DNA from 3 places in the Lysinibacillus sp. Bpr_S20 genome. Region 3 is predicted to be linked to each of the others. Evidence: riboswitches for the same ligand, from Rfam matches in the RefSeq annotation. Region 3 holds a riboswitch; each other region holds the start of a gene.
What was found. A riboswitch is a leader RNA that binds a small molecule or an ion and turns the genes downstream of it on or off. The one in region 3 is predicted to bind cobalamin.
Positions count from the first base shown of each region.

Region 1: another riboswitch for cobalamin. It lies ahead of cobT (nicotinate-nucleotide--dimethylbenzimidazole phosphoribosyltransferase); the one in region 3 lies ahead of nikA (nickel ABC transporter substrate-binding protein).
Region 2: another riboswitch for cobalamin. It lies ahead of MWJ95_RS05245 (ABC transporter substrate-binding protein); the one in region 3 lies ahead of nikA (nickel ABC transporter substrate-binding protein).

Region 1 covers NZ_JALNLQ010000010.1:148,966-156,497, reverse strand. Annotated here, with positions in the region: gene MWJ95_RS20420 (alpha/beta fold hydrolase) at 1-839, shown strand, start outside; gene miaA (tRNA (adenosine(37)-N6)-dimethylallyltransferase MiaA) at 826-1,728, shown strand; gene hfq (RNA chaperone Hfq) at 1,820-2,050, shown strand; gene MWJ95_RS20405 (rhodanese-like domain-containing protein) at 2,407-2,709, shown strand; gene MWJ95_RS20400 (PaREP1 family protein) at 2,767-3,162, opposite strand; gene MWJ95_RS20395 (DMT family transporter) at 3,434-4,303, shown strand; cobalamin riboswitch at 4,418-4,594, shown strand; gene cobT (nicotinate-nucleotide--dimethylbenzimidazole phosphoribosyltransferase) at 4,709-5,764, shown strand; gene MWJ95_RS20385 (trimeric intracellular cation channel family protein) at 5,868-6,473, opposite strand; gene MWJ95_RS20380 (methionine gamma-lyase family protein) at 7,040-7,532, shown strand, end outside.
Region 2 covers NZ_JALNLQ010000002.1:127,765-135,296, forward strand. Annotated here, with positions in the region: gene MWJ95_RS05235 (class I adenylate-forming enzyme family protein) at 1-99, shown strand, start outside; gene MWJ95_RS05240 (acyl-CoA dehydrogenase family protein) at 101-1,768, shown strand; cobalamin riboswitch at 1,847-2,029, shown strand; gene MWJ95_RS05245 (ABC transporter substrate-binding protein) at 2,385-3,350, shown strand; gene MWJ95_RS05250 (FecCD family ABC transporter permease) at 3,347-4,348, shown strand; gene MWJ95_RS05255 (adenosylcobinamide amidohydrolase) at 4,345-5,817, shown strand; gene MWJ95_RS05260 (cob(I)yrinic acid a,c-diamide adenosyltransferase) at 5,873-6,436, shown strand; gene MWJ95_RS05265 (heterodisulfide reductase-related iron-sulfur binding cluster) at 7,058-7,532, shown strand, end outside.
Region 3 covers NZ_JALNLQ010000009.1:141,890-149,421, reverse strand. Annotated here, with positions in the region: gene MWJ95_RS19415 (ABC transporter permease subunit) at 1-98, opposite strand, end outside; gene nikB (nickel ABC transporter permease) at 100-1,053, opposite strand; gene nikA (nickel ABC transporter substrate-binding protein) at 1,125-2,744, opposite strand; cobalamin riboswitch at 2,885-3,076, opposite strand; gene MWJ95_RS19400 (hypothetical protein) at 3,185-4,174, opposite strand; gene MWJ95_RS19395 (hypothetical protein) at 4,324-4,536, opposite strand; gene MWJ95_RS19390 (histidine phosphatase family protein) at 4,766-5,347, opposite strand; gene MWJ95_RS19385 (VOC family protein) at 5,444-5,599, opposite strand; gene MWJ95_RS19380 (hypothetical protein) at 5,974-6,567, shown strand; gene MWJ95_RS19375 (YjcZ family sporulation protein) at 6,972-7,085, shown strand; gene MWJ95_RS19370 (Dph6-related ATP pyrophosphatase) at 7,404-7,532, opposite strand, start outside.

The DNA.
Region 1 (7,532 bases), on a different contig from region 3:
ATATTCATATTCTGCATGGTATGGCGGAGCATAGTGGACGTTATGTTAAATTTGCCAATAGCCTAAATGAAGCTGGCTATGCAGTGACAATGCATGATCATCGAGGGCATGGAGAAACGGCAGCCTATAATGGCACACTAGGTTTCTTTGCTGAAGAAAATGGGTTTGAACGTGTCGTAAAGGATGCGCATGAAGTAGTAACAATATTGCATGAACAATTTGCTGATGTACCTTTGATTTTATTTGGACATAGTATGGGGTCGTTCATTACTAGAAGGTATATTCAATTGTACGGTGATCAAGTAGACAATGTGATTTTATGCGGAACAGGTAATGTTACAGCATTGCATACGATGGGGAACTTAGTAGCAAAAGTATTGGCCAAACAGTCCGGTAAAGAGACGGAGAGCAAGTTATTAAATAAGCTGAGCTTTGGTAGCTTTAATAAACAGTTTCCAAATTCGAAGACTGCATATGATTGGTTATGTTCAGTAGAGGATGAAGTGGAAAAATATATCGATGATCCATATTGCGGTTTTATCCCAACAAATCAATTTTTTGTCGATTTAACAACAGGTTTTATGTCGTTAAATCGTAAAAGTGAGATAGCAAAAGTAAAGAAAGATTTACCGATATTATTGATAAGTGGTAGCAAGGATCCAGTCGGAGAACAAGGCCAAGGTGTGTATGCTGTTGCTGAACAATTTGCAGAAGCGGGTCTACAAGATGTGACGGTTTACCTATTTGAGGATAAGCGACATGAAATCCTAAACGAAGATAACCGAGAGGCAGTCTATCAACTTTTATTACGGTGGTTAGAAAAATATGATACAAGATAAATTACAGCAGGCAGAGGTCGTAGCAATCGTAGGGCCTACTGCTTCTGGGAAAACGGCATTAAGCATTGAATTAGCCAAAAAATATAATGGCGAAATCATCAACGGTGATTCCATGCAAATCTATCGAGGCTTAGATATTGGTACAGCGAAAATTACTGAGGAAGAGATGGAGGGTGTCCCCCATCATTTATTAAGCTTCAAAGAGCCAACGGAGTCCTTTTCAGTAGCAGACTATCAAAAATTAGTACGAGCTAAAATTGCGGAAATTCAAGAGCGGGGAAAGCTACCGATTATTGTAGGGGGCTCAGGCTTATATGTGCAGGCAGTTCTCTTTGATTTTCAATTTACGGAGGAGCAGGTAGATGAGGTAGCTCGGAAAGCCTATTATGAAGAGCTAGAGAAATTAGGTCCAGAGGCCATGCATGCTAAGCTTAAAAAACTTGATCCACAAACAGCTGAGGCAATTCATCCAAACAATACCCGCCGTGTTATACGTGCATTAGAGATGATTGAGCTTAGTGGCGTTTCAAAGGCTTCTGAAGCACAAAATCGTGGAGAAGTTCCACTTTACAATCATGTGATTATAGGGCTTGGGCAAAATATGTCACGTGAAAAGCTCTATGATCGTATTAATCTTCGCGTGGATATTATGATGGAAAAAGGGCTTTTAGAAGAAGTAAAGGGCTTATGGCAGCAAAATATTCGCGGCGTGCAGTCCATCCAAGCAATCGGCTACAAGGAATTATATGATTACCTTGATGGAAAATGTTCATTAGAAGAAGCCGTTGATAGTTTAAAGCAAAATTCTCGCCGTTATGCGAAAAGACAACTAACTTACTTCCGTAATAAAATGGATGTCTATTTTGTTAAAAATGACGAAAAACTTTAATTAATTTCTGAAAATTACTAATTGCCAAATTGGGAGAACATGCTACTATAGGAATGAAGAGGTAGAAAGAGAGTATAGGGAGGCATTTTTGATGAAATCAATTAACTTGCAAGATACATTCTTAAACCACCTACGTAAAAATAATGTTTTTGTAACTGTGTTTTTGTTGAATGGATTTCAATTAAAAGGAACGGTGAAATCCTATGACAATTTTACAGTATTATTACTAGATGCTGATAGCAAACAACATCTTATTTACAAACACGCTATTTCAACATTTGTTCCAGGAAAGCAAGTGGATTTTTTAGAGACAGATGAATAGATCATTCATCATCAAAAGTTTTGGAATCAGATTTTATAAAACGTTTACTATGTGTATAAGTTGATTGGAGTGAAGACTGGGCGACTCCTTAGGGATTAGCGACGCCCCTAGGAAGCTCTGTGCGAAAGCGAAGCGTCAGCTACAAATGTTTTATCTGCGCGACAGCAGCAAATGTTTTCTGTAGCGAAAGCGAAGCGTCAGCTACAAAGCGCCCAGTCGGAACGGAAATCAACCCCACGTTATGATGAAGGGCCTTAAAAAACTAGATTAAAACAGTTAGTGTTCTTGACACTAGCTGTTTTTTTGCCTACAGGCTATAATGTAAGAGGAAATCGACATATTGGAGGACAACACAAATGAAATCAATGGATACAACTGAAATAGTAGCACTATTAGATGCAAACGAAGACCTATATATTATTGATGTTCGTGAAGATGAAGAGGTGGCACAGGGCATGATTCCTGGTGCTCAGCATATTGCACTTGGGACAATCCCAGAGCGATTAGATGAATTAGATGCTTCTAAGCCATACATTATCGTTTGTAAGGCAGGCGGTCGTTCAGCAAATGCTTGTGCATACCTTGAAGCTCAAGGCTTTGACGTAACAAACCTTGAAGGCGGCATGCTTGCTTATGATGGAGAGTTAGAATTTAAATAATGACGTACTGTAAAGAGAAAGAGCCTATCAATAGTTGCTCTTTCTTTTTTCTTGTTCTTATTTTTTTAGTGAGTTCATGATAAGGCTAAAGTTTTTTTCGAAATTCTTGTATGGATTAACATTTTTTTGCCCGCGAATCTTTGAAGTGTAACTAGCAAAGTTTAAACCAGCACCGTAAATTTGTAATGCGCCATTCGCAAGATCTCCTTTCTTAAGAAGTTCAATACCTTCCTTTAAGAAGTTTTCGCTCTCATCTAAGTGACATTCAGTAATGTTTTTATCGCCACTGTGAAATAACTTTAAGTTTTCAATGATTTTATTTGCCGTATCTTCTCCTATAGAAGCGTCTACATTGATTAATATTTGGTTTATCGGTTTTACTAGCTGAGCATATAGGCTATCATAATTTTCGCATGTTTCAGCAATTGCGTTTCTTAGCTCTTTTGTGTCCATCGTCTCTTCTCCTATCTTTTGATTTTGTCCTACCCTTACATTGTATGAACGCCCAAACTTATCTAGCATTAATATTCTTGTGCATGAATATTCAGAAATATGTTACAATTAAATCCGTTAAGGAGGGATAAGTATGTATCGAACGATTGCACCCCCAGCAATGTCTTTACAGTAGAATCTACTGTTTAGGCATTCGATAAATGCTTGCTAATTCTCAATAGATTCTACTGTATATCGAAGACTTTATACATGTAGAAAGTAGGAATTAGAAATGAGCGGAAAACTATCTTTTATTTTATCAATGGTTATTTTTGGCGCTGTCGGTGTTTTTGCAAAATATATTAAGTTACCTTCAAGTGAAATTGCCTTTTGGATGAGTCTCATTGGCACTTGTTTTTTACTATTGATGTTCTTTTATAAAAAAGAAAGATTTACGAAAACTACAGTTTTGCAAAACAAATGGCCATTAGTACTTTCGAGCTTAGCCTTATGTGGTAATTGGATTTTTCTTTTCCAAGCGTACAAGGAAACAACCATCGCAAATGCAGCTCTTAGCTACTATTTTGCTCCAGTACTAGTGATTTGTTTATCACCGATCGTTTTGAAAGAGAAAATAGTAGTAAGAAAAATTTTTTATGTTTGTGTTGCACTAGTAGGGCTGTTTTTTATTGTCCAAAGTCAAACTACCGAAACGAGTGGACATTATATCGGTATTATCTATGGGCTTATTGCAGCTTGCTTCTATACAATAGTGACATTCACCAATAAGTATATTCGTGGATTAAAAGAGCCAAATAATACGATTATTCAACTTGCTTTAGCAGCGTTATTTCTTGCCATTTATCTTTTTGGGACTAATGGGTTCCAAATAGTTCAAATCGATATAAAATCAATTAGTTTACTTATAGCATTGGGCATTGTCCATGCTGGAATAGGCTTCTATTTGTTCTTTTTTGGAATGCGTCATCTAAAAGGGCAAAGTATAGCTATTTTAAGCTATATTGATCCACTAACATCATTAGTAATTTCGACGATGATTCTAGGAGAGAAAATGACGGCCCTACAAATATTAGGCGCTATCCTTTTACTTGGCGCAACATTTCTGAGTGAAATAGATAAAACAAAGCGAATTTCACAATAGTAAACTAACAAGAAGCCTTTTGTAGATATCCAAATTTAGAAATATTTTTGATGTTTAGGTTTTCGGAAAAATTAAAACATTGACACAAAAAACACTTTGCCGTAGATTTAAAGTAATTGCATAAAAGCATTAGGTGCCCATTGCGGGAGAATAGGGAATAAAGTGAAAAGCTTTAGCGGTCCCACCACTGTAAAAGAGAGTTTCATAGAGAATGCCACTAGCATCGTGCTGGGAAGGTTCTATGAAATGTTGAAATTGAGCCAGGAGACCTGCCTATCTGCTTCGTATTATATAGACGATGGAAAAGTCTGTAGTTTATTTGTTATGAATAAACTACAGGCTTTTTATTTTTTTCTCTAAATCATTCTTCGAGTAACAAGGGCAAAAAAGAAAGGGGAAATTTTCATGCAATTATTACAACAAACGATTCAAAACATTCAAAGTGCTGACCACAAAATGATGGAGGCAGCAAGGGAACGCATAGATGCACTTTGTAAGCCGCCTAGTAGTTTAGGGAAGCTGGAGACTCTAGCTGTGCAATTATCAGGAATTACAGGCGAACTATTTCCTGCAATTGATCATAAAGCGATGATTGTTTGTGCCGCAGATCATGGTGTTTGTGATGAAGGGGTGACCTCAAATCCACAAAATGTGACGGTCTTTCAAACATTAAACTTCCCTAGAGGAGGAACTGGTGTCTGTGCTATCGCAAAAATCACAGATGCTAAAATTGTCACAGTAGATGTTGGCGTAAAAGAGGATATTCCACATGATGCGGGTGTCATTATTAAAAAAATTAAATACGGAACGGACAATATGGCAAAAGGTCCTGCTATGTCAAGGGAAGAAGCCATTCAATCCATTGAAGTAGGAATTGAAGTAGCTTCGGAAGAAATCCAAAAAGGGGTCAATGTACTCGGGACAGGTGAAATGGGCATTGGTAATACAACACCGAGTGCTGCCATATTATCGGTTCTTCGCGAATGTCATCCGAATGAAGTAACAGGCTTTGGCGCAGGTGTTGGACCAGGGGGAATAGCGCATAAAGTAGAAGTCATTCACAATGCTATTGCATTAAACAAACCAAATCGTCAGGATGCAATAGATATTCTTGCGAAAGTCGGAGGGTTAGAAATAGGTGCTATGGCTGGGGTAATACTTGCTGCTGCTGCACATCGCAAACCTGTTGTTATTGATGGCTTTATTTCTACCATCGCTGCCCTTATCGCTTTCGAACTCGAACCAAACGTCAAAGACTATATTATTCCTTCGCACGCCTCAGAAGAACCAGGTGCTAAAATTGCCGCTGAAATGCTCGGAATTGAACCGATGCTACAAATGAATATGCGATTGGGAGAGGGCTCTGGTGCAGCGTTAGCCTTTCCTATTTTGGACGCAGCTTGCTCGATGATGAAAAATATGGCTACTTTAGAAGAAGCTACGTTGTTGTTGAAAAAGTAACTTTATTAATTTTCGGGTGCTTATTGTCGCTGCCGTGGATAGATAAATAAGAAATAACAAGCCCAAATTTGATATTTGGGCTTGTTATTATGCAACAGTATAACTATGCTCGATTCAACCTCCGCAACGGTAATCGCCATTTCTTCATATAGGAAAGTATTCTTAGTACTGTGATCACACCAAATAATACATATAAAAAGAGATCCCCTGAAAATAGTTGAAGTCCGATGATAAGCCCAGCTAGTGCTGCCCAAACACCATAGATTTCATCACGGAGGACTAATGGTTGTCGTCTAGCTAATAAATCGCGAATAATTCCACCACCTGACCCTGTTAAGACAGCAGCTACAATAACCGCGCTAATTGGCATGTCGAGCTTTACAGCATACAGAGCACCTTGAATCGCAAATGCAGATAATCCAATAGCATCAGTGATATTGCCCCAGCGATGCCAATGTTGAATAAGTCGATGCGGAAATAAGAAAAAAATTGTAATGGCTGCAATGGCAATTTGAAACATCATATCCTGCCCCCACAGTGTAGTTACAGGTAACCCTATCAATAGATTTCGTATAGCTCCACCACCGAATGCGGTTACGATACCGAGTATATAGACACCGAATAAATCGTATTCTTCCTCCATTGCAATTATTGCCCCGGAAATAGCAAAGGCGATTGTTCCAATGATACTAAAAACCTCCCAAGCCAACCCTGTCACCCCTTAGTTGAATAAATCATTTTGTTTTCATTCAGTAGGTGTTTGGACACCTACTGAATGAAGATAAAGCCTCCGTACGCAATTTCGTCCAGAAAAAATTGATGTTGTTGTAATTAAAAATCATGAAAGACTTCTTTTTGGTATATAAGAGTTATTACAAAGAAAGTAACGCCTTATAATTTGGAATTATCCGACATTAAATAACGGGCGTGTTGATTAGGAAAAAATAGGTTTATTATGTATTCCCATTTTAACTGATTGTAGCGAAGGGCTACTCGACGCTCGCCCGCAGGAAGCTTTGCTCTGCGCGAAAGCGAAGCGTCAGCGACAAAGCGAGTAGCCCGTAGCAGAAATCAGCCTCTTCAAATTAATTTGGATGTATAAAAAATGGTTTTTAACACACCTAATTAAATAACTTATTATAACAAAGAAAAATAGTTTAAGTTTGCAATTTGAACTTTGCAAGTAATGCAATCAGAAACGAAAGCAATTTTTGCAGGCAGGCTCACAAATTGTTAAGATAAGATTTGAACAAATGTGAAATGGAGAAGAACAGTATGACTTTTACAACCAATCTAACAGAAGAGACATTAGCATTAGCTGCTAAAATAGAAGCAAAGGTACGCCCTTTTCATGCAAAGGTAGAAGAAATGGCGTTCTTCAATCAACAAAAAGTGCTTGCTGCGTTCCGTAAGCATCAAGTAAGTGATTATCATCTGCACCCATCTAACGGTTATGGCTATGATGATGAGGGGCGTGACAATTTAGAACGTGTTTATGCAGAGGTCTTTGGAGCGGAGGCTGCCATTGTACGTCCGCAAATTATTTCTGGTACACATGCAATCACACTTAGCTTATTCGGAGTGTTACGTCCTGGTGATGAATTACTTTATATTTCGGGTCAGCCGTATGATACATTGCAATCAATCGTCGATGGTGGAGACAAGGATACTGGCTCGTTAAAAGATTATAAAATCGGTTATAGCCATGTGGATTTAATCGATAATCAAAAGATCGATTGGAAAGGCGTTGCGGCTGCCATTACAGCAA
Region 2 (7,532 bases), on a different contig from region 3:
TATAAAATTCCACGCATCTTTGAACGTGTGGAAGCGCTACCACGAAATGCATCGGGCAAAATACTAAAACAAACCTTGAAGGGGCAAGAGGTGAAATAGCATGAAGGTTTTACAGCGGGAAGAAATGAAAACAACAAACTTTTTTAAAGATAATGATACACTTCAAAAAGTTTTAGAAATGATGCTAGATAAAGAGTTTGTGGAATATGCAACACGTGAGCTAACAGATTTCGGTGAGCTTTGTGCAGGAGATATTGATGTGAGGGCCAAGCATACGGATAGAGAGGGCGAACCTCGATTACAAAGGTATAATGCCTATGGGGAAGAAGTGTCAAAGGTTTGGGTCAATGAAGGGTATAAAAAAACAATTGAAGAGACGTACAATACCGGCATTGTGGGCTATGTGCATAAGAATATTCCGCAACTAGGTAGAAAGGGCAATTATGTGTATAGCTTTGCTCAAGGTTATATACTATCACATGCCGAACCAGGTTTTTATTGTCCGGTTACGTTAACGATGGCAACGGCGTATTTACTGGATCATTACGCGAGTGATGAGGTGAAGGAGCGCTTTTTACCACATGTTTGTGCAACAGGAGAGACGGAGCTATATGAAGGGGCTACATTTTTAACGGAGCGTCAAGGTGGCTCTGATGTTGGTGCGAATGTTGTAGAAGCAAGACAGGAAGGCAATCAGTATCGTTTATATGGGGAGAAATATTTTGCATCTAACGCAGGAATGTGTGGCGTAACTATGGTATTGGCTCGCATGGAAGGGGCTAAGGCAGGCTCAAAGGGCTTAACATTGTTTGCTGTTCCATGGCGAAATGAGGATGGCACTGTGAATAACCTTCGAATTCGGCGTTTAAAAGATAAACTTGGTGTTAGAGCAGTACCTTCTGGTGAAGTAGAATTTGATGGTGCGCTAGCCTATGTTGTAGGTGACCCTGATAAAGGGATTTACTACATGCTCGAGGCGCTTAATTTATCAAGAATTTGCAATGCAGTTGCTTCTATCGGCATTATGCGCCGCGGATATTTAGAGGCGAAGCACTATGTAACAAATCGTCATGCGTTTGGTAAACCTTTAACACAATATCCTATGATTCAAGATACGCTAGGGAAATTCGCTGCCAAGCTTCATGTAGAAGTTGCTACGGTTTTTGATGTTATTCAGCTGTACGATAAAGTAACGAGCGGGCAGGGCAAAAAAGAGGACATCATTTTGAATCGTTTGTATATTGCGATCATGAAAAAAGAAACGGCGGAGCAAGCTGTACATTATGCTAGTGAAGCCATTGAATTACATGGCGGAAACGGCTATATTGAAGATTTTGTTACACCTCGGTTATTACGAGATGCACAGGTACTTACTGTGTGGGAGGGGACTGCGAATATTTTAGCCTTAGAGCTTATTCGTTTAGTTGAAAAGTTTCATGTGCACGAAATGTTTGTCCGTGTCATGGAGGAACGTTTAGAAAAATTAGCTGACAGTCCATTAGTCGAAATTGTAGTGGATCAATTAGCAAAACTAGATTCAACGTTGCAAACATTTAGCCGTTTAGATGATGCTACGAAAACGTTTGAGGCAAAAAAGGTCGCAGAGAAAATGGCGCATTTATATGAAAGTGTGGTAGCGGTCGAATGGGCTCAAAAATTCGGTGGCAAATATGAGAAACTAGCAGATATTTATTTAGAGAACACATGGTCATTGCGTGAATTGGGTGCACCAATGAAAACGGTACAGTATTTTTCGGATATAGTGTAACTTCTTTGGCGCATAATGGATTTAATTGGGGGTCGTCTCGAATGGAGGCGACTTCTTTAATTTTCATGTATAATAAAATCAACTGAAAATTATAAAGGTTCTTTACTTAAGTAAAGTGAAAAGGGAAATCGGTGTAATTCCGATGCGGTCCCGCCACTGTATGTGTGAGTTTTTTCAATCTGCGCCACTGAAAATTTCGGGAAGGCTTGAAAAAGCGTATGTAGCACGAGCCAGGAGACCTGCCTTTATAGAAAACACGTTGTAGCCTACGAGGATAGGATGGTGGATTTTGTCATGGATTTTTTTGTGCAAATTTGACCCCCTCATTGTTTTCTGATGAGGGGTATTTGTTTTGGAAGATGAATGTCGATATATTTAAAAAATGGGCGATAAACTCACAATGTTAGGTGATAAATCGACAAAGTTGGGTGATAAACTCAAAATGTTGGGCGATAAATCTACATAGTTAGGTGATAAACTCAAAATGTTTGTGATAAACCTGCAACATTGAGCAATAAACCACAACATTAGCAGATGAAAATCTGAAAAGTATCGATCAATCAGAAAAACAAGTCGTTAAAAACTATATGCACAGGACTAAGGGGGATTTATTCACATGAAGAAAATTTGGAAAATAGGATTATCAGCATTTTTGGCAATTGGCTTGCTTGCTGCATGTAATACAAAAGAGGCAACAAAAGAAAAGCCCTCATCTACTGAACAACAAGAGGCAACGAAAGTAGATCAAGCAACATTCCCAATGACGTTAACGGATGCTACTGGCAAAGATATTACGCTAGAAGCACCTCCTGAAAAAATAGTCTCTCTCATTCCAAGTAACACTGAAATTTTATTTGGTCTTGGCTTAAATGATGAAATAGTGGGTGTAACAGATAATGACGATTATCCAGTAGAGGCTACTAAAAAAGAAAAGGTTGGCGGCATAGATTATAATATTGAACAAATTGTTGCTTTATCGCCAGATATTGTTCTTGCGCATGCATCGGGTATGAGCTATTCAAAAGGAGCAATTGAACAGCTTGAGGCTGCAGGTGTGAAAGTATTTGTAGTAGCGGATGCAAAAAACTTTAATGAAACTTACACAACGATTGAACAGCTTGGTCGTGCAACAGGAAAACTAGAAGAGGCTAAAAAAATAGTCGCAAATATGAAGGCAAAAGTGAAAGAAGTTGAAACAAAACTTGAGGGTGTTGAGCCAAAGAAAGTCTTTGTAGAATCTTCTGATGAGCCACAAATTTATACAGCTGGTAAAGGTACATTTATGAATGAAATGCTTCAAATGATTCATGCCGAAAATGTAGCAGCAGATTCAAACAACTGGTATGAAATTGATGCTGAACAAATTATCGCAAAAAATCCAGATGTCATTGTTGTCGCCTATAATTATGTACCTGATATTTTAACAAAAATACCGCAACGTCCAGGCTTTGAGACAATCTCTGCCGTGAAAAATAAAGCCATTGTACAAGTCGATGAAAATACGACAAGTCGTCAAGGTCCTCGTTTAGCAGATGGTCTTGAGGAATTAGCAAAGGCTGTCTACCCTGAGGCATTTAAATGAGTAAAACAATTGTAGCCTATGTAACAGCAATTACGCTTCTAATCATTAGCATCTGGTGTGGTGTGGCGATAGGCTCGGTTCATATTCCACTAGAAGTATTGTGGAATAAAGCGGCTGATGAAACAGCTGCCAATATTTTATGGAAAATTCGATTACCTCGAGTCCTGTTGGCAGGGCTTGTAGGGGCGTCACTTGCCATTGCAGGGGCAGCTTTTCAAGGCTTATTAAAAAACCCGTTGGCTGACCCTTATACGTTAGGGGTTTCCTCTGGTGCATCCGTTGGCGCAGTTATGACGATTTTTTTTAGTTTATCAATACCTGTAGTAGGCCATTTTACATTGCCAATCTTTAGTATGATAGGTGCCATATTAACGATGGTAGCTGTCATGGGCTTTGCTAGAATAGTAGATCGCTCGCTAAAAATGGAAACGCTTATTTTAACAGGGGTTATCTTTAGTTCATTTTTAGGTTCCTTGATTTCATTAATGATTGCATTATCTGGTGAGGAGCTACGCCAAGTTATCGGGTGGCTGCTAGGCTCAGTATCTATGCGTGGTTGGCCATATGTTCAGATGATTATTCCGTTTGTCATAATTGGCTCAATAATGCTTTGGACGCAAAGACGCGAGTTAAATGTTTTGTTATATGGTGAAGAACGTGCGAAGCATTTAGGTGTCAATGTTAAACGCAGTAAATATATTATTTTAGTAGGTGGATCTATGTTGACAGGAGCAGCGGTAGCTGTTTCTGGAACAATTGGTTTCGTGGGTTTAGTTGTTCCTCATATGACGAGAATGGTTTGGGGTTCCGATCATCGTCATTTATTGCCATTATCGTTTTTAAATGGGGCAACTTTGCTGATTATTTGTGATTTAGTAGCAAGAACGATTATTACACCAAGAGAGCTACCGATTGGTGTCATTACTGCATTTATTGGGGCGCCCGTTTTTTCCTATATTTTTTATAAACAACGTAGAAGCAAGGGGGTACGGGCATGATTGTTGTTGAACATCTTTCCGGCGGCTATGAAGACGTACCGATTGTCCATGATATAAGTTTTTCCGTTGAAAAAGGCAAAATACTAGGGATTTTAGGGCCGAATGGTAGCGGGAAATCCACACTGTTAAAAGTAATAAGTGGCATACTACCGGCAACCGCAGGCACTATATTAATAGATGGTCATACTATAAGCTCTTACAATGCCCGTGCATTAGCGAAGAAAATGGCAGTGCTACCACAATTACATGCTAATGCCTTTTCAAACAGTGTGCGGGAGGCAGTATCACTTGGACGTTATCCTCATCAAACAGGCTTCTTTTCAAGCTGGACTGATCGCGATGAACAAGCGGTCCAACATGCAATGATGCAAACAGGTGTGAAACGCTATGAACAGACACCGATGGAATTTTTGTCGGGCGGTGAACAGCAAAGAGTTTTTGTCGCGCAAGCTCTTGCACAAACAGCAGAAATATTGCTGCTAGATGAGCCAACGAACCATCTAGATATTGCGCATCAACGACAAATTTTAGATATGGTGCGAAAGGAAGCAATAGAACATGGTTTGACCGTGATTATGGTACTACATGATATGAATTTAGCTGCCCTCTATTGTGATGAATTATTATTAATGGAGGAAGGACGGATGCGGGCATTTGGAGCGCCACATGAAGTATTAATTGCTTCACAAATCGAAGAGGTCTATCATGCCCGAGTGACAACTTATGCACATCCAGAAATTCCAAAGCCTCAAATTACAATGATGCCAGCTTCAGTTGAACATCAGCAGCGTGCTGTCATTAAAAAGGAAAATTTCACTGTTACAGATCATTACATTAAGCTTCAATCAGAGTTTCCGTTGAAAACAGTGTCCTCAGCTGTTCATAATCCGGGTATCGGTTGGTATGATTGTCTGTTAAATCGCTCTGTACCAATAGATTATGTCATTAGTGATGTAAAGAGAGAGGTCGCTGAATTTTTACTAAATGAGCATTTTTCATCAACGAGTACCGTCGTCATGTTAACAGCTGTCCCAACAAATCTTGTTGCTATTAATGAATTTCAAGCTTCTTTTGGCAGCGTCTTAGTAGCTGTGACGGCTGGAGTTGGCAATGCTGTGGATGTGTCTCGCGCACATGAAAGACAAGGTGAACCATATATTGGTACTATTAATACATGGGTCATCGTTAATGGCTGTTTATCTGAAGAAGCGTTTTTCCAAGCAATGATGACAGCGAATGAGGCGAAAACAAAGGCATTGCAATCAGAAAATATTCGTGATGACCTTAGTGGTACAATTGCAACAGGTACAGCAACAGATAGTTTATTGATTGCAGCGACACAAAAAGGGGAGGAAATGCTGTACGGTGGACCCATTACGGATGTAGGCAAAATTATCGGTAAAGGTGTTTTTGAAACAACTGTGCAGGCAATTAAGAATTATCTTCATTCAGCAGATAGTTTTTTGTAGCGACAGCTACATGTCATGGCGAATTGCTAAAAATGAATTCTAGGAGATGAGAGAAATGAAGCTTTATACAAAAACAGGCGATACAGGTAAAACAAGTCTTATCGGAGGACGTGTTGATAAAGATAGCTTACGCGTAGAGACATATGGGGCAATCGATGAATTAAACTCTTTTATTGGTAAAGCTGTTAGTGAATTAGATCGTGAGTTATTTAAGGATATTTTAATTGATTTAGAAACGATTCAGCATGAGCTTTTTGATGCAGGTGGCGACCTTGCGAATGTCATGAAAGAGCGACATTATAAGCTAACAGAGAAGCCAATTGAAGTGCTGGAATCGCGTATTGATGCATTGTCAGAAGAGGCACCTCCGTTGCAGCGCTTTATTCTGCCAGGAGGTGCTCCGGCAGCTGCAACTTTACACATAGCTCGCACAGTAGCACGCCGAGCAGAGCGTCAAATGGTAACGCTTATGAAGGAAATCGAAGATGTACCGACAATTGTACAAAAATATTTAAATCGTTTATCTGATTATTTATTTGCGGTTGCACGTGTTGTTAATTTCCGATTGAATGTAGCGGATATCGAATATATTCGAAGCGGCAATGTTTTTAAAAAATAGCTTGATCAAATTACGCACATTACCTAAAGTTGTGGATGACATTTGATATAGGTTGATTGGAGTGGAGACTGGGCGACTCCTTGGGGATTAGCGACAGGGGAACGAAGGCTAAGAGCATCACGTCCTGTGATAACGCCTTCGTGACCAACATCGTGTTGCCCCGACGCCCCCAGGAAGCTCTGCTCTGCGCGAAAGCGAAGCGTCAGCGGCAAAGCGCCCAGTCGGAACGGAAATCAACCCCACGTTTTGCTAAACATATTAGTTTTAAAACGAAATAGCTAATTTGAAATTTACCGCACTAAAAAAGTCGATTTGTCATCAAAAAAATATGATGCGAATCGGCTTTTTTAGTATTTATATACAACTAAAAGAAAGATTTATAATATAAATGAATAAATCTCTTTAGTGGTTAGTAGCCATCATTAAAAATTCAGGGTGGCTTTTTTTCTTGTAAAATGTAAGAATATAAAATTATCAGAAATATTTCCGTTTTATGTTGACTGAATGCTCACTCATTTATTAGAATAGGAATATAATGATAGAATGACGTACATTTACGTATGAGCTAGCAAATTTATCACAAAGAGAGAAACTTACGACAAACTAAAGGGGGGACCAACCATGAGTCCATTAGTAATTGCAAACATTGTTCTAACAGTCGTGGTTGTGCTTTATGCAGTAGGATTGTTCTTCTATCTGTTAAAAACACGCTATAAGTTTGTACAATTGGGGAAAAAGGTTGAGTTTGATGAAAGTGTTAAAGAACGAGTTCGTTATCTTATGGTTAATGTACTTGGCCAAAACAAACTATTAAAGGATCCAAAGAGTGGTTTAATTCACGTCATGTTCTTCTATGGATTTTTGATGGTACAGTTAGGGGCCATTGATTTAATTTGGAAGGGGTTAGCACCTGGTTCTCATTTGCCGCTTGGTATTTTCTACAGTGTGTTTACATTCTTCCAAGAACTCGTAGTATTAATGATTTTAGTGGCGGTTGTCTGGGCATTTTATCGACGCTATATAGAAAAGCTAGTTCGTTTAAAACGAGGCTGGAAAAATGGTCTTGTCTTAATTTTCATTGGCGGGTTAATGGTAT
Region 3 (7,532 bases):
ATAATTGGCGCAAACAGTCCAAGCAAGCCAATGATCAAAAGTAACGTTAAACTAAATAATCTTTTAACATATACATTTTCTTTTCGTACAAGGCTCACTTTAAGCTCTCCTACCCTTCATCATGAGATGAGGATCCAATAGGCGATGTAATACATCTGTACATAAGTTTACAAGCACATAGATGACAGCAATAATTATTACATAGCATTGTACAACTGGATAATCCCTGTTCATAATGGATTCTATTAAATACCTACCTAGTCCAGGCCAACTAAAAACCTGCTCCACAATGACTGCACCACCTAGTAAATTACCAAGCGTCATACCTAACAAAGTAGTTAATGGTATAATGGCATTTCTTAAAACATGGCGGACGAGGATAACAGAATTTTTTAATCCCCTTAGCTGAGCATATTGAACATATTGCTGTTGTAATTCTTCAATGATCGTTGAACGAATAAACTGGACGAACAGTCCAATTGTCGGTAAAGCTAATGTGAATGCAGGTAAAACTAGATGGGCTAGTGTGCCCTTTCCATTTGTCGGGAATAGGCCTAATTTCAAGCTAAATAGATAAAGTAATAAAAAACCTAACCAAAATGTTGGAATGGATATGCTCATAATAGTCAATAGTCTTATGATTTTATCGATGATGGAATGCTTATACAACGCGCTTATGATCCCTAATGGCAGACTTAATCCTAAAATAAGCACAAATGACGCAACCGCTAATTCAATGGTTGCGGGTAATTTAGCGAAAAGCTCATGTGCTACTGGTAATTTACTAACAAAGGATGTACCAAAATCTAAATGCAAAATTCCTTTTACCCAAAGCAAATATTGAAGAAGAAAAGGTTTGTCTGTCCCCAGTTCTTCACGTAATGCTTGAATGGCTTCTGCTGTTGGCGCAACTCTTGCCATTCTAAGCATAACCTCAGCAGGCTCTACTGGAACGAAACGAATAAATACAAAGGTCAGGATGGATACGCCCAATAATACAAATGGCAATGTCAAAATTCTTTTTAAACAAAACATCCATGTCGATTCATACATGCTGTCACTTCCTCATCAATCCTATGATAAAGAGAGAGCTGTCTTTGATCGACATACTCTCTCTTCTATACTTATTTTTCTTTATCCATTTGTGCATATGGAATATCATATTCAGAGGCACGTGGAGCAAAATCCTTCATATATGGCTGATAAATCACGGTATTTGTTTCGTAAGATATAGGATAGAATAGTGCTTGGTCATGGAACATTGTTAAAATATCCGTATACAGTTGCACTCGCTCCTTTTCATCTGTACCTACTAATAATTGATGGATTTTATTATCGATTTCTTTGGCATTTTGTAAGCCTAATTTCGCTTCATAGACACCATTAGCGTTTGGTGTAGCTGATTCATTAGCAAAGCTATGTGGATCTGTTGGTGGTCCATTTGTACGCCAGAAATTAATATCAACTTGATCATCCATTAATTTTTGCAGACCTACCATCACATCTGCGCCTTCTAAATTCAACTGTACGCCTATTTTTGCTAGTTCACCTTGCATGTATTCCGCCATTGGCTTTTGAATCGCATCTGTTGCAATGTAAATTAAATCTAATGTGAGCGGTTGTCCGTTTTTAGTACGAATTTTTTCGCCCTTCTGTAGCTTCCATCCCGCTTCGTCTAGCAATTGTTGCGCCTTTTTAGGATTATTTATTATTGGCGCTAAATCAATATTGGCATAAGGAATAGCATCCCAAAATAGTGTATTCGCAACCTTTTCTGTACTATTTGTAATCGTCTCAACCATTTGCTCTTTATTGATTGCATATTGAATCGCTTGACGTACTTTTAATTCTGCTAACGGACCTGACTGTGTATTAAATAGCAGCGCTCGCGTTGACAAAGGTTCAGATGTTGTGGTTTTATACTTTCCGCTATCTTTTAAAAACGTATAGTTATCTAAACTAATAATGCCTCGACCATAAATTAAATCTAATTCTTCGTTTTCAAAGGCCAACGAAATCGATTCAGAATCAGGAATGATTTTTACTTTTATGTTATCAACAAGTGGTTTTTCTCCCCAGTAGTTGTCGTTTCGACTAAATAAGGCATATTCGTCTTTTTTGTAATCGGTTAATACCCATGGGCCTGTACCAACAGGCGCTTTGATTGAATTTTGCGTCGCATCCCCTTTAGGGAATCCATTATCCCCTAAAAAACGGAAAGGTCTTACAAAAGCAAGTTCATTTAAGACAGGGTAATAGGGTTCATCCAATTTCAAACGTATAGTAGAATCATCCACTTTTACAACCTCCACAATATGGTTGACCATGCCCATCCAAGCATGCATATCACGATTGGCTAGTACTGCATCAAAATTACGAATTACATTGTCTGCATTAAAAGCCGTTCCGTCTGAATACTTCACATCTTTTCTTAAATGGAAAGTATAAGCCGTTTTATCCTTAGAGATGTCCCAACTTTCCGCTAATTTCGGCGTAATTGTCCCATCATCGTTATACTCAACCAATGATTCATAGACCATTGCTTGTGCTGTCATTTGATTTGGTAAATATGTATGGGGATTTAATGGTCCTACATCTAGTGGCCAGCCAATCGTTATCATTTTTTCGTCTGTCTGCTGTTTCGATGCTGTCTCTCCCTTTTCATTATCTGTGCTCGTACAGCCAGTGAGTAAACTGAAGGTCAAAACAAGCATGAAAGGAAGTAAATACTTTGTCAATTTCATTTTCTGTCTCCTATCTCTGTTCGTGGTGCACTAAGAATCTACAGAAAGAAGGCATAAAAAAACCTTATTCCAAAAGAATAAGGACAGAAAATCTTACTTAAAGTAAGCCTCCATCCATCTCCCTATCTTTCGTAGATCGTCAATGAATCTTCTTACAAGCAGGCATTCTGGCTCATGAATCATTATTTTGCTTCACCTTCCCAAGTCATAACTCAGTGGTATTTGAAACAAAACTCCTCATTTACAGCTGCGGGACAGCATGGGATTTACACCCATTTTCCATTTAATTGAATGAAAGATCTTTCACTCAAACTTGTAATGATTGCTATGAAATTAGTATTAAACATATCATGCTCAAATGTTCACGTCAATTTTATTTTCTGAATATAATAATATTCTCGAAATAATGACTAACATTAAAAACTTCTTTTTATTGTAAGTCACGCTTTCTTCAAAGAAAACAGAATATAGATATTTTCAATTTCATGGTATTCTTCTAAAACCCAAGAGGTTTGGGTTAAAATTCGCTGCAATCCCTCCAGCCCAAGATATCGGATTTGCACGCCGATAAACTCTGTAAAACCGAGGTATCCCGGATTTACATTTGCTCGGTCGAAAATTAATGAACCTGTAATCCGAGCGTCCGCTGGGGAGTTTGTAAAGAAATGATTTAAATTTTCGATGATATCTGAATCTGAACCATACTCAAAAAGACCACCTTCCGATGAACAGAGTTGAATCCAGTCGGAACGTTCTAAATTCATCTTTAGTAATGCATCCGGTTGGCTCCAGTCATAATGAATAGTTTTGAGGGTGATGTCAAGATCATGAAAGCGTTCCCCTGGTTGCTTCAAAACATCGATGCACCGTTTTGCAAAATTGGGACCGTAAGTATCGATATCTAAAATGTTGATTTCAATCTTCCGTCCCTTCAGTAATTCCGGCTCCGATTCTTGAATTAGAATCAGGGTATTGATACTGTCGGTAGCGGCTCCCCCAGCGATATTGAAGAAACAAAGGTTTCGATCAGGGAATTGCTTGAGCTGAGGCAGCAAAATTTCAGACTGGCGCTGACAAAGGTCCCTCAGCCTAATCCGAAGTCCCATGAAAGATGTTTGCTTCACCGCCCACTTGTCCCGGAAACTTAATTTAATCCCCGGGCTTAAGTTGGGACCAAGTTTGTACAGCAAAGTACGCATTCCGCTAAGATAGGAATTGTCGACATTAGACATTTTTACAAAGATGTTGAGGATAAAGCTAGGCATCTTCTTTAATGATTCAATGCTCCGAGCTGACTTAAGACAGCTCAAATGATACGCCTGATGATCAATACTTGCGTTAAAAAGGGGATGGGTTATATCTAGGATTGGCATTTCTATTTCATTCTCGAAAATCGCATAGAGAATTCGCTGATTTTCATTAGCGTTCATAGTTTGCAACTCCACCTCACTTGAGAAAAGAATTTTAGTCTCACTAATTGATCTTTCTGAAGAACTCCGAGGAAACTGAAAAACCCTTCTCCGTTAGTACTGTCATTGACTTCTAAAGCTTGATTCTTGCAGGAGTTACTTCAGGTGTGTTACTTCATAATTTTCTGATTAGTTATTATACGCTGCAAAACCTTTTTGTTTTCTATATCCTTTTGTCGAGGCTTCCTACCAATTTGTTCATAGACTTCTTTTTCCGCCAAAAGTTGTTTTGGGTTAAAGACTTTTACTGATACTCCGTGCAACATAAAACTTTCGGGTAAAAGGGAGTCTGCTCGCCATATCCATTCAGTTAATTCGTTCATAATAAGGCTTCCATTCACAGAATGGGTTATATAGCATAATGTAACTTCTACATTATCCTTATGGAAATCAGACTGCTATTTCGAAACTGCTGTCTGAAGGGTATGTGTTCATAACCTGCTTTTGCAAGCTATATTTCTATTCGTATTTTTCTTATATGCGCCCTATCTCAAAAAAAGCTCCTGTATTGCTGAAAGGCATTCATTTAGAACAGACATCTCAAAGTGATCGTTATAAGTCAACATTAATTTGAAACCATCCTGTTTCATCAGGAAAGTCCTTTCTGGATAAACTTCGCCCAGAAATAAATTGGCGATATGCGGTGATCGTACCATCGTGTGAAACGATATAAATCTTATCCTTATTTAACGATTTCAAATTTGCGATAAATTCTTGAACTATGATATTGAAATCGATTTCAGGCATAGTATTAATACCACCAGACCACAAATCAGGAGACACATTCATATCTATTTCCAGATTCGGATATTCTTTTTTGATTGTTTGTAAATTAATGACGATATCGCAAGGCAATGTTTTTCCATTTGGATGGAAAGGAAATATTCGTGGGGATACTAACGGGCTTACGATTTTCCGACAATCAACATCCAAACTCCAAATTAGTGCAGTTTCCAGCGTTCTTCTAAGAGGACTAATAAATATAATATCTTCCTCTGTTAAGGTGAATTTTCCCCTTAATAACTTCGCTTGACGTATTCTTTTTGCTGTTAATGAAGGATTTTTCACATGCAAACTATTTGGTATAGCTAGAGTGTGTTCACCTTGGCCATGACGAATGAATATCAATTCCACTTTATCACCACTCTTCTTAACAAATAAAATTACGTTTTTCTGGATGGCTCACTAAAAGATTTAAGTATTCTACCTGGGAAGCGTATTTTTAGTTTCCTAATCCCATTTAGACCAAGCTGCCTCTATATGGTTACCTGAAGGGTCTGTAAAGACAAAGTATTTTGCATGTTCTCCACGTATAACAATTTCGGTAACTTCTACACCATCTTCCTTTAATGTTTGATGTGTATATTCAAGGTCTGGACAATTCAACGTAAGGTTTGATACGGGCGACCATCGCGTAAAAAATCTGCAGATGTGTCATCTTTTGTTTCTACAAGGAGTAATACTACATTCCCCTCTGGCAGTGTTATCACTGCTACATAACAGAAACTTTGGGAAAGCCAAGCTTATTTTGGTACCATGTCGCTGATAAAACAATGAATATCGCTGATAAAAAGCCGGAATCGCTGTAAATTTCAAATTTATCACTCCTGTTTAAAATTTTTATAGGTTATTCATAGTATTCTGTTACATCCCTTTTTATCAGTTGAAGAATTCTTCACAAATAATTGCTCATTGATTTAACGCCTCAGAATAATTGAACAAGGCTGGGAAACAATATACCTAAAAAAGGACGTGAAAAAATGAAAAAATTAGCTTTTGTTGTGATATTGTTGTTCGTTACAGTTAGTTCTATTGAGATAGTATCAGCCAGTTCCGTCCAAGCCGATGAACAGCAAGAATTATCAATAGTGGAAGCGATTGAATTAGCAAATCCCGCAGCATTGAAATGGGATAAAAGTGCTCAATTATTAATGGCCATCAATATAGATTTAGATAAGCCTTGGACGTCAATTGGAAGTAACGGCAAAAGAAAGAATTGGAATATTCTATTTGGAGTGCCAGATACCAATAAGTCATATGTAGTAACAATTCATGAGGGGAAAATAGATCATTCTGATGATTATACGGTAGATGGCACTTCCCCCTATCCTAAAAAAGAGTTTATACAAATAAATGATATTAAGTATGATTCACCAGAAATGCTTAAAAAAGCACGGAGTATGGGCTATATTTATCCCGGAAAAGATTGGGGTAAAGGATATAACTTTATGCTTAGTAAAGATACTGAGAGAGATATTCCCCTCTTAATAGTCATTGGTTGGAATAATGACCAGACAAAAATGGAAGCAGCGGGTTTTAATGCATCTACAGGGGAATACATTCAACCAAAGTAAATTTCATGGCAAAGGGGATTAAAATAATCTTCTTTGCCAATTTGTAAAATGACAACACCCTAAACAAAACAAATACCCCTCCTCATTTGAAGGGGTATTTTTAAATATATGTTCGAAGTTATTTATGTCTTGGAATAATTTATTTCTGAAGTGGATTATTGTACAGTCTTATTGAAGATTCTTCTTTTGTGTAAACACTTATATACAGACAATTATATGAACGTCTAGACGAATCAAAATGGTGATACATATGTATACAGTTTATTTAGTCTTACATCACTATAGTTTAGGATCATGATTTAATCACGTGAACTTTTTTAAATTTAAAATTTTAAAGTAGTTAAATATCGCAAATCCTTTTCACAACTATTCATATTATAGATTGTAGAAAGGAGGTATATACTATGTCTGAATATTGCGGTAACACAGGTTATGGTTCAGGTTCAGCATTCGCGCTGATCGTTGTTCTATTTATTCTATTGATTATTGTCGGCACTAGCTTCATCGGATTCTATTAATACCCAATACCGCCTCCAATGCCCATGATTTTTAGAATAAATAAACGTATCTTTTCCCTTCTAATCTTTACGAATGGGTCACTATCCTCCGGTGACCCTTCAATATTTTCTTCAATCAATGTCTATTGTTGAGTCACATCGCCTATGAACTGAGTGTGACGTTTTGTAGATATAAGAAAATTATTAGCGTATTCAGCAATGGAGAAAGCACATTTTAACTCTTACATACATAGTCAATGGCGTAATCATTCTTTGCAAGCAGTAAAAAAACAGAGGACACGCTTCAATGTAGAAGATGTCCCCTGTTATTTTTCGTGTTTATTGATCTAGTTCCAAAGGCAAAAAAGCATAATCACCATTTTTAATAATCTCACATTTACGAACAGGGATGGTCTGTTTGAAAATTGGCCCATCTAAAACAGTTGTATGGAATTCTCCACCTTCTCC